One region of the Psychrobacillus sp. FSL H8-0483 genome, then DNA from elsewhere that is predicted to be linked to it. Evidence: a T-box and tRNA genes for the amino acid it is inferred to sense, from the RefSeq annotation. Region 1 holds a T-box; the other holds one or more tRNA genes.
The links. A T-box is a leader RNA that pairs with one kind of tRNA and senses whether it is charged. The one in region 1 lies ahead of thrS (threonine--tRNA ligase), so its partner is inferred to be a tRNA-Thr.
Positions count from the first base shown of each region.

Region 2: it encodes a tRNA-Thr, which carries the amino acid that the T-box ahead of thrS (threonine--tRNA ligase) is inferred to sense. The anticodon was not compared.

Region 1 covers NZ_CP152052.1:3,859,950-3,869,787, forward strand. The annotation lists gene MHB48_RS18895 (DegV family protein) at 1-544, shown strand, start outside; gene MHB48_RS18900 (GNAT family protein) at 573-1,331, opposite strand; gene thrS (threonine--tRNA ligase) at 1,418-2,620, opposite strand; T-box leader at 2,802-3,027, opposite strand; T-box leader at 3,071-3,300, opposite strand; T-box leader at 3,344-3,571, opposite strand; gene MHB48_RS18910 (2TM domain-containing protein) at 3,809-4,351, shown strand; gene MHB48_RS18915 (DNA-binding protein) at 4,458-4,661, opposite strand; gene fabI (enoyl-ACP reductase FabI) at 4,685-5,464, opposite strand; gene MHB48_RS18925 (LacI family DNA-binding transcriptional regulator) at 6,362-7,372, shown strand; gene MHB48_RS18930 (nucleoside hydrolase) at 7,411-8,358, shown strand; gene MHB48_RS18935 (ECF transporter S component) at 8,388-8,990, shown strand; gene MHB48_RS18940 (energy-coupling factor transporter transmembrane component T) at 9,066-9,809, shown strand; gene MHB48_RS18945 (ATP-binding cassette domain-containing protein) at 9,806-9,838, shown strand, end outside.
Region 2 covers NZ_CP152052.1:3,345,181-3,352,243, reverse strand. The annotation lists rRNA gene MHB48_RS16350 (23S ribosomal RNA) at 1-2,500, shown strand, start outside; rRNA gene rrf (5S ribosomal RNA) at 2,626-2,741, shown strand; tRNA gene MHB48_RS16340 (tRNA-Asn) at 2,752-2,826, shown strand; tRNA gene MHB48_RS16335 (tRNA-Ser) at 2,832-2,923, shown strand; tRNA gene MHB48_RS16330 (tRNA-Glu) at 2,947-3,021, shown strand; tRNA gene MHB48_RS16325 (tRNA-Val) at 3,054-3,129, shown strand; tRNA gene MHB48_RS16320 (tRNA-Met) at 3,159-3,235, shown strand; tRNA gene MHB48_RS16315 (tRNA-Asp) at 3,239-3,314, shown strand; tRNA gene MHB48_RS16310 (tRNA-Phe) at 3,336-3,411, shown strand; tRNA gene MHB48_RS16305 (tRNA-Thr) at 3,419-3,494, shown strand; tRNA gene MHB48_RS16300 (tRNA-Tyr) at 3,504-3,587, shown strand; tRNA gene MHB48_RS16295 (tRNA-Trp) at 3,599-3,672, shown strand; tRNA gene MHB48_RS16290 (tRNA-His) at 3,697-3,772, shown strand; tRNA gene MHB48_RS16285 (tRNA-His) at 3,807-3,882, shown strand; tRNA gene MHB48_RS16280 (tRNA-Gln) at 3,884-3,955, shown strand; tRNA gene MHB48_RS16275 (tRNA-Gly) at 3,963-4,037, shown strand; tRNA gene MHB48_RS16270 (tRNA-Cys) at 4,046-4,119, shown strand; tRNA gene MHB48_RS16265 (tRNA-Leu) at 4,147-4,229, shown strand; gene MHB48_RS16260 (hypothetical protein) at 4,363-4,602, shown strand; gene MHB48_RS16255 (hypothetical protein) at 4,686-5,972, opposite strand; gene MHB48_RS16250 (hypothetical protein) at 6,463-6,618, shown strand; gene MHB48_RS16245 (DUF6254 family protein) at 6,612-6,770, shown strand; gene MHB48_RS16240 (VOC family protein) at 6,926-7,063, opposite strand, start outside.

The sequences.
Region 1 (9,838 bases):
GCAAACCGCTTCTCAAATGGCTAATTTCAAAGTCTATTCCATTGATTCGAAAATCGGCTCGTTCCCGATGGTCAAAATGATTGAAGTAGGAAAAGAACTTATCGAAAAGGGTCATAACGTAGAAGATGTGGTTGAGCATATAAATAAAATGACAGAGAACTCTGAGTTATCCTTCATTCCATCAAGCCTAAACCAATTGCATAAAAGTGGTCGCGTATCGGGTACGAAAGCATTCTTAAGTAACTTATTAAACATCAAAGTCGTTATCTCTTTTGATAACGGAAAAGTAGTTATGAAAGAAAAGGTCCGTGCTGATAAAAAAGCAAAGAAATATGTGACTGATTTACTTCGCGACGACATGAAAAAGGCTGATATTCCAGAGGTCGCAGTCATTAATTGCAATAACACAAAAGACGCTGAAAGCTGGAGAGATGAGCTATTGCAAGAATTTCCAAAGCTAAAAGTTCTAGTCATCCCACTTAGCGCTTGCGTAGGGGTACACGCTGGTGAGGGTACAACTGGCCTAAGCTGGGTGAGATACTAGCCAAATATTTATTAAGAAGAGTACAGGTTTAAACGTACTCTTCTTTTAATATAGAGCAGACTGCTGCATCACAGTAACGGCCTTTCTCAAAGGATGATTCCCTCAAATTACCTTCATATATAAATCCAGCTTTTTCGAGCGTCATTTTAGAGGCTGTGTTTTGAGGGTCATAAAAAGCTTCAATTCGATACAGCCCCATCATTTCAAATCCATATGGTAGTACAACCTTTAATACTTCCGACATGACCCCTTTCTGCCAATATTCAGGTGTCACTTCAAACCCTATTTCTGCTTTAGAATGCTCTTTTTCCCAGTTGTGAAAACCACAGCTGCCGATTATTTTATTATCACTTTTTGTCGCAATTCCCCATCGAATACCTTCCTGTTCAGCAAAGCGTTTTTGCCAGTTTTCAATTAATCGAGTCGCTTCACTAATATCCTTAAATGTATCCAAATCATAATACTTTGTTACTTCGTCATGTGAAAAATATTGAAACACTTCATTCGCATCGCTTACTTCTATGCGGCGCAGTAGAAAACGCTCTGTTTCTAAGTGTGGAAATTTTTTTAGTAAGGTAGCATTCTTCTTTTCATATACAAATAGTACGATAGATTGAGCAATTGCAAAAACTCCTATCACTATATTTATTATGATGGACACCCACACATGAGTAGCAACTTTTCCATTCCCAATTGGTCCCACTCTCGGTTGATACATGTCATATATCGCCCAACTATTTCCTGCTATCACAGCAACCCCTATAAATAAAAGGAACCACTTTCTCACAAAATCCCCCCCCATTAGTTTGATTCGTTAAGGATGGTGAAAAATCCTTTTCAAAATCATAAATTAGAGGGCGATCCTTTATTTGATTAAACCCTTTTTTCAACTTTTAAATGCTCAATTAATTCACTCATGTTCATTTCCCCAATACTACCTCCTTTATGTTTTCTCACAGAGACCACATCCTTTTCCATTTCTTGATCTCCCACAATCAGCATATACGGATGCTTTTGGAGTGAGCCTTCTCGAATTTTCAAGCCGATTTTCTCCACTCGATTATCGATTTCTACTCGATATCCATCTTGTTCCAGCTTGCGTTTTACTTCTTCTGCATACGAAACATGCGCATCTGCGATTGGTAAAATTTTCAGTTGAACAGGCGCTAACCAAAGAGGGAAACTCCCTTGGAAATGCTCTAACAGAATAGCTATGAAACGTTCGATAGATCCATAAATCGCTCGGTGAATCATTATTGGTTTTTTCAATTGATTGTCCTCATCAATATATTGACAGTTAAACTTTTCAGGCATTTGGAAATCTAGTTGCACTGTGCCACATTGCCAGCTGCGTCCAAGTGAATCTAAAATATGAAAATCGATTTTCGGTCCGTAGAATGCCCCGTCTCCTTCATTTACTTGATAATCTAGCTGTTTTTTCTTTAATACTGATTCAAGCGCTTGCTCTGCTAGATCCCAGACTTCGACCGAACCCATGAAATCTGCTGGTCGAGTGGAAAGCTCTATTTTGTAACTAAAACCAAATTCTGAATAAAATTCATCTACTAAATCGAGCACTTTATCTATTTCACTTTCGATTTGATCTTCCCTCACGAAAAGATGCGCATCATCCTGTGTAAATGCACGAACTCTTAAAAGGCCATTTAACGATCCAGATAACTCATGACGGTGAACTAAGCCAAGCTCTGCATAACGAACAGGCAACTCTCTATAACTTCTTCTTTTACTGTTGAAAATGAGTACTGCACCTGGGCAATTCATTGGTTTAATCGCATATTTTTGTTCATCCACATTGGAGAAATACATATTTTCATGGTAATGATCCCAGTGTCCTGACTTCTCCCAAAGCTCTTGCTTCATCATGATTGGAGTTTTAATTTCTTGGTATCCTGCTCTTTGATGCTTTATTCTCCATAGATTTTCAAGCTCGTTTCGTAACACCATACCCTTTGGCAAATAAAATGGCATTCCCGGTGCTTCCTCCATCGACATAAATAACTCTAATTGTTGACCCAACTTTTGATGACTTACTCTTTCTTCTGCTTTTGCTGACATTTTAATTCCTCCTATTTTTGAAAATCAAATTCGCCTTGGCGTATTTGTGCCTAGATTTTTATCGAGCTTGCTCGATAAATTCCACTAAAAAATCTGTGGCATCCGCCGGAGGCATCAATTTCATTCAGCGGGTCTTGCCTTCCTCGCTGAATGAAATTAAAAAAGACCACACCCATCCCGGTAAAGGGACGAGTGTGGTCGTGGTTCCACCCTAATTTTGCAACACAAAAATGCATTGCGCTCATAAAAGATAACGGTTTTCCCGATTATGGATAATCACAGTTTTGCTTTCCCCATAATAGCTCCAAGGTGGTAAATCATCTTTTTTTCTTCAGGGCTCTCAGCATTTCACCCTGTTCTCTGATAAGAAAATATTAGATAATTCATGTCCTGTTCTTCGCTTATTTACTTTATTTATTTTTAAATACAAAAAGACCACACCCATCCCAGTAAAGGGACGAGTGTGGTCGTGGTTCCACCCTAATTTTGCAACACAAAAAATCGTGCTGCTCTCATAAAAAGATAACGGGTTCTCCCGATTATGGATAATCACAGTTTTGCTTTCCCCATAATAGCTCCCAGGTGGTAAATCATCTATTTCTCTTCAGGGCTCTCAGCATTTCACCCTGTTCTCTGATAAGAAAATATTAGATAATTCATGTCCTGTTCTTCGCTTACTTACTTTATTTATTTTTAAATACAAAAAGACCACACCTATCCCGGTAAAGGGACGAGTGTGGTCGTGGTTCCACCCTAATTTTGCAATACAAAAAATCGTACTGCTCTCATAAAAAGATAACGGTTCTCCCGATTATGGTTAATCACAGTTTCGCTTTCCCCATAATAGCTCCAAGGTGGTAAATCATTCTTTTTTCTTCAGGGCTCTCAGCCATTCACCCTGTTCTCTGATAAGAAATAAATAATGAATCGTGTCCTTTTCTTCGCTTTCAATGCTTTATAAATATTTTTTCTATTATATTCAATAGCTTACGAATAGTCAACTCTTTTTTGCGGGTAACGTGAACAGCCCGATCTTTCCAAACAAATACGATTGTCTTTCTCAATACAACTGCATCGCTTCCAAACTATCGTTTTTATTTCATTATTCTTACTTTTATGAGAGACATTCCATTTTCTAATAGATTATACTTATAGTAATAAATCTTCTACACATAAAGAGGTGCTGTATTGAATTTTATTGCTTGGACGATTATTGCTTGTGAAGTTGGATTTTGGGTCGTTATATTGCTTGGTCTTATTTCTAGATATATTTTTAAACGGGAAAAACTAGGAATTTTCTTTCTTGCCCTTACACCAGTTATTGATTTAGTTTTACTCGCTATTACAGCAATCGATTTATATAATGGAGCAATTGCTACTCTAGCGCATGCAATAGCAGCCGTTTATCTGGGTGTATCCATTGCCTTTGGGAAAAGTATGATTCAATGGGCGGATGAAAAATTTCTGTATTATGTCCAAAAACAAGGATCCAAACCAGTTCGTAAAACAGGAATGGAACATGCTCGTCATACAAAGAAAGGATTTATGCAACATCTCCTTGCCTTTATCATTGGGGGGGTCCTTCTTCTCGCATTAATCTTCTTTATCGATGACTCTTCTCGTTCGGAAGTGTTATGGAATACACTTAGAGTTTGGGGAATAATTCTTGGTATAGACTTTGTTATTACTATCTCTTATTTTATATGGCCTCGACCTGTTAAAACTAAATAATAATCCTCTATAACTAAAAACATGGATAAAGCACTGAGCGTTCCGGAATAGGATGTGCTAATAAAAGAAAACCGGATGAAGATTCACCCTCTTCATCCGGTTTTCTTTATTTTGTAGAAGCGAAAGACAACCCTTTTTCTGCAAGGGCAATTTGAAGTCGATTCATACCATTTTTCCCAATACCATGAAGCTCCATAATCTCAGCTTGCGTAAATTTTGCTAATTGTTCGAAGTTCTCAATACCTACTCCCGCAAGTGCTCGTTGACCTGGTTTCGCAAGTATTTTTTGAAATTCGCTTTGATTTGTCATTGCACTATCTCCTCTTTTGGAGATTATCCCATAATATTATACCCAGAATCTACGTAAACTATTTCTCCCGTTACGCCTCTGGATAGATTACTTAGCAATGCAACTGTCATGTCCCCTACTTCTTCTTGTGTAACATTTCGTTTCAGTGGGGCTGTTTCTTCAATTTTGTGCAGAATTGTATTGAATGAAGAAATTCCTTTTGCAGCAAGTGTTCGAACAGCGCCAGCTGAAATGGCATTTACTCGAACATTATTTTTCCCTAAATCTAACGCTAAGTATTTAACAGAAGCCTCTAAGGATGCTTTGGCAATACCCATTACGTTATATCCTTCTAACACACGCTCTGCTCCTAAATACGTCATCGTAACGATAGAGCCGCCTTCTGTCATGAAAGGTGCTGCTTCACGAGATGCAGCAATAAGTGAATAGGCACTTGTATCTTGTGCAAATGCATAACCATCTCTAGTAGTTTGAATGAAGTCGTTCTTTAAATCTTCCGCATTTGCAAAAGCAACTGAATGGACAACTCCGTGAATCACGCCTACTTCTTTGCCAATCGTTTCGAATGAAGCTTTAATACTATCATCGCTGTTTACATCACACTCTACTACTAATTTTGCTTCATAATTATTATCTACTAATAACTTTTCAATCTTCCCTAACGAACGTTCTTTTCGATAAGTGAAAATTACATTTGCTCCTACTTCAAATAGAGACTTCGCAACTCCCCAAGCAAGACTACGCTCATTCGCAACTCCCATTACTACAATATTTTTATCTTTTAGTTTAATTAAATCTTTCATATGAACCTCCAATTATTATTCGAATATACCGTACCTATTATTAGTACCAGTTACTAATTTTATCATAACATATTTACTTCTTTTTGTACTAACCTCCCTCGTATTTTTGTTATGATTTTTTAAGTGAATGATGTATTATTATGTCAATTAATAGGGTAGATGCAGAGGATGAGAGGTGGATAAAATGAAGCTGTTAATTGTTGAAGATGAGAAACGATTAGCAGAAAGTTGCAAATTCATTTTTAGCAGAAGAAAGTTTCACTGTAATGGCCGATGAAGTTTACAAGTTAATTCATCCGTATGTAGAGAAGGATCCAACTGCTTTTTATACAATAGATGAATTCGAAAAAGACGTTTACGGCGATAGTGTAATTATCTGGTCAGATCGGCAATCAGGATGGTCTAGGGTTTGGTGGAATAGAAACGATCAGTACTCAGTCTTCAGGGTATTCGAAATCGATGATTATTACATCAGCAGTAGTATCATATTATTAATGCTACTCACTCTTGGAATCAGTCGATTTAAACGAAGAAGAGAATAAATAAAACAACTTAAGAAAGCAGTCTTGCTTCGAGTTTCATGATCTCGAACGTAAGACTGCTTTTATGGCTCAACGAACCAATTCAATTCACTCCAATTAAATTACAGACCAAATCCACCAAAGTCGAGACCATTTCAAAATTTATTTAAACTATCTTCCAAAGTGGTAGATACCAGCTTCACAACATCAATTACCTAGTTGGCTCCTACAACAGCTTAACGGAAAAAGATTGGTATTGAATAAAAAATTTTAAAAATTCAATTGACAAATGAAATCGTTTACAATAATCTGAATATTAATTAGAGAAAACGTTTTCGTAAAACGTTTTCCTAACGATAGAAACAGGTGATAATGTATGGGAAAGTTAACTATCAAAGATATTGCCAGAGAGGCAGGTGTTTCAATAACAACCGTTTCACGGGTGTTAAATAAAAAAGAAGAAGGCATGTCACAAGAAACTCGTGAGAAAGTTCTAAGAGTAATGGAAGAGTTGAATTATCAACCAAACAAACTAGCACGTGGTTTAGTAACTAAACGATCCAATATGCTTGGATTAATCGTCCCGAATATATCCAACCCTTTTTTCCCAGAGCTATGTAGGGGTGCAGAGGATGAAGCAAATAAAAGACAATACAGTCTCATCATTTGTAATTCAGATGATCAGACCCAAAAGGAAGAAAACTATTTACGGTTGTTAAAAGAACAACAAGTAGACGGAATTTTACTATCCAGTAAAGATCGTTTATCTAAAACTAGTAAAAATCAATTGGAAAGTGGCAAAATTCCTTATGTCTTATTTGACCGAGGAGAACAAGGAAATAATTATCCAGGTGTTTTCTTAGATAATGAAAAAGGTGGTTATCTTGCCGGGAAACACTTGACTGATTTAGGACATACCAAAATTGCATGTATGACCGGTCCACAAGATATTCGAAATTCACAACAACGACTTTTGGGATTTCAACAAGCTTTAATGGAAACTTCTGTAAAACTGCCTGAGTCATTCATTTTAGATGGTGATTTTCAAATGGATACAGCATACCGAGTGGCAAAAGATTTTCTACAAAATAACAATGTAACTGCAATATTTGCTTGTAATGATCTAATGGCATGTGGTATTTACCGAGCTGCTCATGAAATAGGAATTCAAATACCGGAACAACTATCTATTATTGGATTTGATGATATTCCATTAGTAACTGCTTTAATCCCAAAACTAACTACTATTAGGCAAGGTACATACGAAATGGGAAGAAAAGCAATAGAGCTACTTATTAATAAGATAGAAAATAAATCTTCTGAAGAAGTAGTCTTTGAACCTACTTTGATCGTTCGAGAAAGCACAGAACAAATTAGAAGAGATTAAGAGCTAGACAATTTCATAAAATAATGGGGTGTAGATTAATGACAATACCAGTAATTATTGATTGTGATCCAGGTATTGATGATGTGATGGCATTAACACTTGCTTTTGCCCATCCGGAATTGGATATCAAATTAATCACAACAGAACCAGGAAACCAAACACAAGCAAAAACTATTTACAACGCACTTGCTTTTACTAGTTATATGAAGAAAAACATAGAGATTGCTAGAGGATTGGATAATCCATTTTTTCGTAGACTCGAAATTGCAGATGAAGTGCATGGGGAAAATGGACTTGGGGATGTCCAGTTTCCTGAACCAACAATTCAATTAAGCAAGCGAACAGCAATTGAAGCAATGAAAGAAACACTCATATCGAGTTACGAACAAATGATACTTATTGCGACAGGTCCACTGACAAACATAGGTGCTCTTCTATTAGCACATCCAGAGGTTAAATCGAAGATAAAATATATTTCTTATATGGGTGGAGCCGCTGTCGGGGGGAACATGACTCCAACAACTGAATTTAACGTTTATGTTGACCCACACGCTGCAGACGTTGTATTTCGTTCAGGCATCCCAATTGTAATGAGCGGACTTGATGTCACTCATAAAGCATATGTCACACGAGAAGAGTTAAATAAAATTGAGGCAATTGGTAGTGATTTTGCACAAAAAGTTGTTAAGATGCTCCGTTTTTATGTACATGCAGCAAAGCAAACAGCTTTCCACAGCCCTGATTTTGAAAATCGTATTCGATTACATGATTTATGTGCAGTCTCTTATGTTTTGACACCTGAATTGTTTGAAGGCGATGACTGTTACGTTGCAATTGAATTAGAAGGAAGACTAACTGCTGGGACAACTGTTGTAGATTATGAACAACGAACTGGGCTTCCGCACAATGTGAAAGTATTACATACGGTTCAGAGAGAAAAGTTTGTTGAGCAATTTCTGAATGCCGTAAAAATAATGAGCCATTAAATCGGCGAAAAAACAAAGGGGAGAAATGTATGAAACGTAGTTTTAAAGATGATTTTAATATGATGGCAATGTTACTTATCCCTATCGCGGTAGCGGTTAATTTAGTAGGTTTCCAGTTAGCGAATGTACTCCGCTTACCAATTTTCTTAGATACAATCGGAACCATTCTAGTTGGTGTAATTGCTGGCCCTTGGGTTGCATTACTAGCTGGACTTATAACGAATTTAATAAATGCTATTTTTAATCCTGTATATTTACCATATGCATTAACATCTATGGCAATCGGTGTTGGAGCAGGTTTACTATCTAAATACGGCTTCTTCAAAAAAATACCTAAAACCATTGTTTCCGGTATTATTATCACTTTTATAGCGGTTATTGTCTCTGCACCAATTACAGTTCTTGTATTCGGTGGAGCTACAGGAAATACATCATCACTTATTACCGCAACATTCTTAGCTTCTGGCCAACAATTATGGTCAGCTGTATTCTCTTCCACTTTTATTACTGAAATAGCGGATAAAGTTGTTTCTGTATTAATTGTTTACTTTATTGTCCAAAAGATGTCAGATCGCTATTTGTCTAAGATGAATTACGGCTATTTGTACATGAAACGAAATAACAAGAAATGATTTTAGCTCTTCTCGTTCACCTCGTTAAGTCATACAACTGAACGAGAAGGCTTTTTTTAAAGGGGGAGTATTTAATTGAAACAGAACTTTTTACTGCAACTTCATCCATTGACAAAATTCTATTTCTCTCTATTTATTTTAGTCGCAGTCCTCATTATACCTGGCTATATATTTTCCTTCGCTGTTTTCCCTATTTTGGTATTGATTGCAATTTTAGCAGGTGTGACGAAAGAATTTCTTAGTATCGTATTGAAAGCACTGCTTAGTGTCTTAGTTATTGTCTTCATTATGCAGATGTTCTTTTACCCTGGCGATGATGTGTTATGGAAAGCAGGAATTTTCTCCATTACACAGGAAGGTTTGGATTACGGCTTATTGTTAACATCTCGTATTTTAGCAATTGGAGCAGTGTTTATACTATTTTTCCGAATGACGGAAGTCCGTGATTTTGTTAAATCATTGGAAGATAAAGGGCTACCTCCGATGGGAGCTTATGTTGTGTTATCTACTCTACAAATTATTCCGGAAATGCGTCGTCAAGCTAATACAATTATGGAAGCACAAAAAACAAGAGGTGTAGAAACAGAGGGCTCATTATTTGTCAGAGCAAAAGCTTTTATTCCAACATTAACCCCTCTTATCCTTTCCTCTATTGCAAGTACAGAAGAACGTGCGATTACTCTTGAATCTCGAGCATTTTCAGCACCAGTTAAAAAAACAAGCTTGCACCAGTTAACTAAAAATTCTGCTGACCGCATTTTACCGATAGTATATGTTGTAATTCTCGCAGGTCTATTGGTATGGAGGTTTTTCTTATGACAATTATGATTGATTTAAAAAATGTCTCT
Region 2 (7,063 bases), 520 kb from region 1:
ACGTGAAATTCCGTCGGAATCTGGGAGGACCATCTCCCAAGGCTAAATACTACCTAGTGACCGATAGTGAACCAGTACCGTGAGGGAAAGGTGAAAAGCACCCCGGAAGGGGAGTGAAATAGATCCTGAAACCGTGTGCCTACAAGTAGTTAGAGCCCGTTAATGGGTGATAGCGTGCCTTTTGTAGAATGAACCGGCGAGTTACGATTACATGCAAGGTTAAGTTGAGAAGACGGAGCCGCAGCGAAAGCGAGTCTGAATAGGGCGAATGAGTATGTGGTCGTAGACCCGAAACCAGGTGATCTACCCATGTCCAGGATGAAGGTAAGGTAACACTTACTGGAGGTCCGAACCCACGCACGTTGAAAAGTGCGGGGATGAGGTGTGGGTAGCGGAGAAATTCCAATCGAACCTGGAGATAGCTGGTTCTCTCCGAAATAGCTTTAGGGCTAGCCTCAAACGTTAAGAATCTTGGAGGTAGAGCACTGTTTGGACTAGGGGCCCATCCCGGGTTACCGAATTCAGACAAACTCCGAATGCCAATGATTTATGTTTGGGAGTCAGACTGCGAGTGATAAGATCCGTAGTCAAGAGGGAAACAGCCCAGACCACCAGCTAAGGTCCCAAAGTATTTGTTAAGTGGAAAAGGATGTGGCGTTGCTTAGACAACCAGGATGTTGGCTTAGAAGCAGCCATCATTTAAAGAGTGCGTAATAGCTCACTGGTCGAGTGACGCTGCGCCGAAAATGTATCGGGGCTAAACAAATCACCGAAGCTGTGGATTGATACCTTTGGTATCAGTGGTAGGAGAGCGTTCTAAGGGCGTTGAAGTCAGACCGGAAGGACTGGTGGAGCGCTTAGAAGTGAGAATGCCGGTATGAGTAGCGAAAGACGGGTGAGAATCCCGTCCACCGTATGACTAAGGTTTCCTGAGGAAGGCTCGTCCGCTCAGGGTTAGTCGGGACCTAAGTCGAGGCCGATAGGCGTAGACGATGGACAACAGGTTGATATTCCTGTACCACCAAACCACCGTTTGAGTAATGGGGGGACGCAGAAGGATAGGGTAAGCGTGCTGTTGGTTATGCACGTCCAAGCAGTAAGGTGTGAATGTAGGAAAATCCGCATTCTATAACATTGAGCTGTGATGGCGAGGACTTAGTCCGAAGTTCCTGATTTCACACTGCCAAGAAAAGCCTCTAGCGAGGTGATAGGTGCCCGTACCGCAAACCGACACAGGTAGTCGAGGAGAGAATCCTAAGGTGAGCGAGAGAACTCTCGTTAAGGAACTCGGCAAAATGACCCCGTAACTTCGGGAGAAGGGGTGCTCTTTTGGGTGAATAGCCTAGAAGAGCCGCAGTGAATAGGCCCAGGCGACTGTTTAGCAAAAACACAGGTCTCTGCAAAACCGTAAGGTGAAGTATAGGGGCTGACGCCTGCCCGGTGCTGGAAGGTTAAGAGGAGTGCTTAGCGCAAGCGAAGGTGCGAATTGAAGCCCCAGTAAACGGCGGCCGTAACTATAACGGTCCTAAGGTAGCGAAATTCCTTGTCGGGTAAGTTCCGACCCGCACGAAAGGCGTAACGATCTGGGCACTGTCTCAACGAGAGACTCGGTGAAATTATAGTACCTGTGAAGATGCAGGTTACCCGCGACAGGACGGAAAGACCCCGTGGAGCTTTACTATAGCTTGATATTGAATTTTGGTGCAACTTGTACAGGATAGGCAGGAGCCTTAGAGCCCGGAGCGCCAGCTTCGGAGGAGGCGTCGGTGGGATACTGCCCTGGTTGTATTGAAATTCTAACCCATACCCGTAACCCGGGTAGGAGACAGTGTCAGGCGGGTAGTTTGACTGGGGCGGTCGCCTCCTAAAGTGTAACGGAGGCGCCCAAAGGTTCCCTCAGAATGGTTGGAAATCATTCGAAGAGTGTAAAGGCAGAAGGGAGCTTGACTGCGAGACCTACAAGTCGAGCAGGGTCGAAAGACGGGCTTAGTGATCCGGTGGTTCCGCATGGAAGGGCCATCGCTCAACGGATAAAAGCTACCCCGGGGATAACAGGCTTATCTCCCCCAAGAGTCCACATCGACGGGGAGGTTTGGCACCTCGATGTCGGCTCATCGCATCCTGGGGCTGTAGTCGGTCCCAAGGGTTGGGCTGTTCGCCCATTAAAGCGGTACGCGAGCTGGGTTCAGAACGTCGTGAGACAGTTCGGTCCCTATCCGTCGTGGGCGTAGGAAATTTGAGAGGAGCTGTCCTTAGTACGAGAGGACCGGGATGGACACACCGCTGGTGTACCAGTTGTTCTGCCAAGAGCATCGCTGGGTAGCTATGTGTGGACGGGATAAGTGCTGAAAGCATCTAAGCACGAAGCCCCCCTCAAGATGAGATTTCCCATTACGCAAGTAAGTAAGATCCCTCAAAGACGATGAGGTAGATAGGTTCGGGGTGGAAGCGTGGTGACACGTGCAGCTGACGAATACTAATCGATCGAGGACTTAACCAAAATAGAATTTGAATAATTCAATGTCTTTTATCCAGTTTTGAAAGAATAAAAAAGATTTTTTAAAAAAACTATTGCAATAAAGTTATAGTTATGATATAATAAATCTTGTCTTTCAAGTTAATATGTCTAGTGATGATGGAGAAGAGGTCACACCCGTTCCCATACCGAACACGGAAGTTAAGCTCTTCATCGCCGATGGTAGTTGGGGGTTTCCCCCTGCAAGAGTAGGACGTCGCTGGGCATAACAACATTCCGAAGTAGCTCAGTGGTAGAGCAATCGACTGTTAATCGATTGGTCGTAGGTTCGAGTCCTACCTTCGGAGCCATTTTTGGAGAGCTGTCCGAGTGGCCGAAGGAGCACGATTGGAAATCGTGTAGGCGGGTAACACTGTCTCAAGGGTTCAAATCCCTTGCTCTCCGCCAGATAACTTTCATTACTATATAATGGCCCCTTGGTCAAGCGGTTAAGACACCGCCCTTTCACGGCGGTAACACGGGTTCGAATCCCGTAGGGGTCACCATTTATTTTTCAAAAGAATAAAACCAGCATTTTGGAGGATTAGCTCAGCTGGGAGAGCATCTGCCTTACAAGCAGAGGGTCGGCGGTTCGAGCCCGTCATCCTCCACCATTATTTTAAAAAGTTCATTATATTATTATCGCGGGGTGGAGCAGTTCGGTAGCTCGTCGGGCTCATAACCCGAAGGTCACAGGTTCAAATCCTGTCCCCGCAACCAAATGGTCCCGTGGTGTAGCGGTTAACATGCCTGCCTGTCACGCAGGAGATCGCCGGTTCGATCCCGGTCGGGACCGCCATTTTTAAAAAAATACATATGTGGCTCAGTAGCTCAGTCGGTAGAGCAAAGGACTGAAAATCCTTGTGTCGGCGGTTCGATTCCGTCCTGAGCCACCATATATACGCCGAAATAGCTCAATTGGTAGAGCAACTGACTTGTAATCAGTAGGTTGGGGGTTCAAGTCCTCTTTTCGGCACCACTGTTTAGTGGAGGGGTAGCGAAGTGGCTAAACGCGGCGGACTGTAAATCCGCTCCTTAGGGTTCGGCGGTTCGAATCCGTCCCCCTCCACCAGTTTTTATTTTAGGGGCATAGTTTAACGGTAGAATAGAGGTCTCCAAAACCTTTGATGTGGGTTCGATTCCTACTGCCCCTGCCAACTATAAAGTTAACTTGAATAATGGCGGTTGTGGCGAAGTGGTTAACGCATCGGATTGTGATTCCGACATTCGTGGGTTCAATTCCCATCAGTCGCCCCATATTCCTAATTTGTTAACTCTTTTTTTATTTGTGGCGGTTGTGGCGAAGTGGTTAACGCACCGGATTGTGATTCCGGCATTCGTGGGTTCAATTCCCATCAGTCGCCCCATTGGGGTATAGCCAAGCGGTAAGGCAACGGATTTTGATTCCGTCATGCCCTGGTTCGAATCCAGGTACCCCAGTTTATTTGCGGAAGTAGTTCAGTGGTAGAACACCACCTTGCCAAGGTGGGGGTCGCGAGTTCGAACCTCGTCTTCCGCTCCAATTTATATGGCGGCATAGCCAAGTGGTAAGGCACAGGTCTGCAACACCTTTATCACCGGTTCAAATCCGGTTGCCGCCTCCAATTTTTAAATAACTGCCTAGTATTTTTGCCGGTGTGGCGGAATTGGCAGACGCGCGGGACTCAAAATCCCGTATCCTCTGGATGTGTCGGTTCGACCCCGACCACCGGTATAAAAATTATGACTTAAAGTCATATATATCAAGACTTCTAACTACTTGTTAGAGGTCTTTTTTGTTGTCTAAATAAGAGGACTGAAATAAGCTAAAATCCCGTGCTTTGAATCCCGTACATAGGGGAAATAGGATGTCTAGAAGAAGTAAGAGCTTATCAACAAAAGAGTTGAGTATGAATAAATTAAAAATTTCTGATGAAGAAGCTTTTCAGAAGTTTGAGAGAGATTGCTTGATAAGAAATTTAAGAACTGAGACATTGAGGTACTACAAGGAGAAGATTGCAGCTACAAAGAGCACTCAAGGAGAAATTAGGATGGATAAGCAACTTCAAGATTATTCTTCTCGTATCAAAGGAGAAGATTTAAGTTAGAAAAAACTCTTTCAACTTTTGTATAACTTGCACCGTGAAATAAATAATCACGAGTCAATTGATTTTTTGAAGTTATGGCCAGATTAATGACCATCAGTAACGATCTCAATACCACGCATCATAAACGCAGCAAAACCTGTTAACACACGACCTGAAGCCGCATCGTGAGAATTAGTAGGACCAGGAGCATTCATGGCTGCACGCATTGCTGAAACCCCTGGTAAACTAGGATTAGCTTCACCAGTTTTAACAATGTGTTTGTCAAGTTTTGCAAAGAATGATTGAGGCGCACCCCATGCTAATGAGTAAAGATATACTGATGATTGTCTATGTGCTGGACCCATTAAACCAATAGCTTCATCATATCGAGCTTGCTCAGAAGCAGGTTTCGGGTCTGGTGTAAAGTTTGCTGTATCAACAACAGCGAGAGCGCCATCAAGAATCGATTGAGTTACTGGATCGCCTTTAGAATTGTGGAATTCGTCTAATCGAATATTCTTAGTATCAATCAAGTTTTCGTAGTATGAAGCAATACGTTCACCTGCTGCTTGATACTTATTAGTAGATACTGGAGTTACAGTAAATTTTTTCAGCGATAATCCACGGTAAGCTAAAAGTAAAGATTGGCCTACTACTGAGTTATAACCAGTTGAACCGAATAACCGTCGAGGTGCAGTTAGACCTCCACCAATTACAAAGTAACCACCGTTATTAATTTTGTTTTCGAATCCTAAAAGAGCATTTGAATAGTTAATCAGATGGGTAGATGAAGCAGAAGATTTAGCTACTAAGTTTTCGTACATACCTAAAGCACCAATTAAGATAGCTGTACCATTAAGACTCATTAGAGGAACTTTAATTGAATTACCAGTTTGGTATTCTGAATAAGTTGTTGGAACTCGGTTACCCCACAAGCCACCTGGAAGATAATAATCAGCAAGAATCGATTTTGCTTTCGATACCAAAGCAGTTAAACCATTGTTCACGTGAGTTTGGTTCGTCGAGCTCAACTTCGCGTAAGCTGTACCACTTTTAATAATGGCAAGACCCATAATTAAGAAAGACTCATTTAAAAAATTACTATTCGGCAAATTATCGCCAGTCATGTAACCCTCTGATTGAAGGATACTTATTAATGTTTCGATCTCTGTTTTAATACGGCCTTGACGTGCAGTATTAGTATCTGGAACTTTGTTGTGAAAAGCGCCTAAGAATTGCAACTGTTCTCCAAGTCGCATTGCGTTTGTTTCTCCAAGTGGTAATGCGCGAGGACCTGTGATTTGTGTTAATGCTGAGTTGTATTTGAGGCCTGATGGAAAATAAGTTTCGAATAAAGTAGTTACTTCTGACACAGTATTAAGATTAGCCAATGTGAAAATTCCCCCTGTATGATAATTAGTAATATAAAAAAACGTGATTAGTTTTATCACCAGTCACGTTAAATCATATTATGATTATTAACCTTTTAATATTTCAAGTAATGGATCTTCTTCGTCGGCTTTCTTATCAATTTTCATACCAGCTAATTGAGTTTATAAAGTTCTAAACTGATTTAGATATTTTTGTTTTGTTCCGACTGCAGGATGCTCTTTTATTTGAGCGTTTCTTAATCAGCAGTTTGTTCGAGAAGTGGAATATCTACATATCGGTCCTCTTGATTGATAATCAATCTTTCTGAATTGATAATGTGATCAGCTTGTGGTCAGATGGCTTCTATTTTAGTGGATGGTTTCGACATACCCTTTATTGGAATTAATGCCACAGTTGTTCAATAATTTCTGAGAAACATATATTGTTTTAGTACATGAATATTATCATTTTCTCTCCTCATAATAAAATACAAGAAGGAGGGATATTTTTATGGCAAAAAGAACAAAGAAAAATGATCCGCAGCAAAAGAACAAAAAGGGATTTAATTCTAGTAAACAGGACTCCGAGTTTTCAACAGAATTTGGTAGTGCAAAGGCTAATCAAGCACATAAGGAAAAAGCGAAAGAATTCAGAGATAAATTTTAAGATTCTGTAAGCAAGTACAAAATCCGCATGGTAAGATAAAATCATTAAAGCAACTTGCTGAAGAAGTAGGAAAAGAAGAGGTTATTGAGTTTCTGCTCCTATTGGGGCAGCCACTAGCCAGCTTGAATTTCGTCCCATTGGGTGGTAAGTAATTACTTCAAAGCCTAGTTAATTTACCCCCAATTGTTAGTCTCTCGAAGTATTGAAAATATTCTTGAAATCAAAAGGGGCCTGTTACTTCTCAGTTGAGACAGGCACCCTTTTGGATATAATAAATTTTTTAATATCTAGATGATATTCTCTTCATTTATCTATGTTGATCTAGAAGAATTTGATTACCATCTGGATCTACTATTGTAAAATGTGCAGGTCCTTCGGTTGTTTCATCTGCTTCGGTCAGCATTTTTATTCCTTTTTGTTTAAGCTGTTTTTGGAGTTCGCGAAT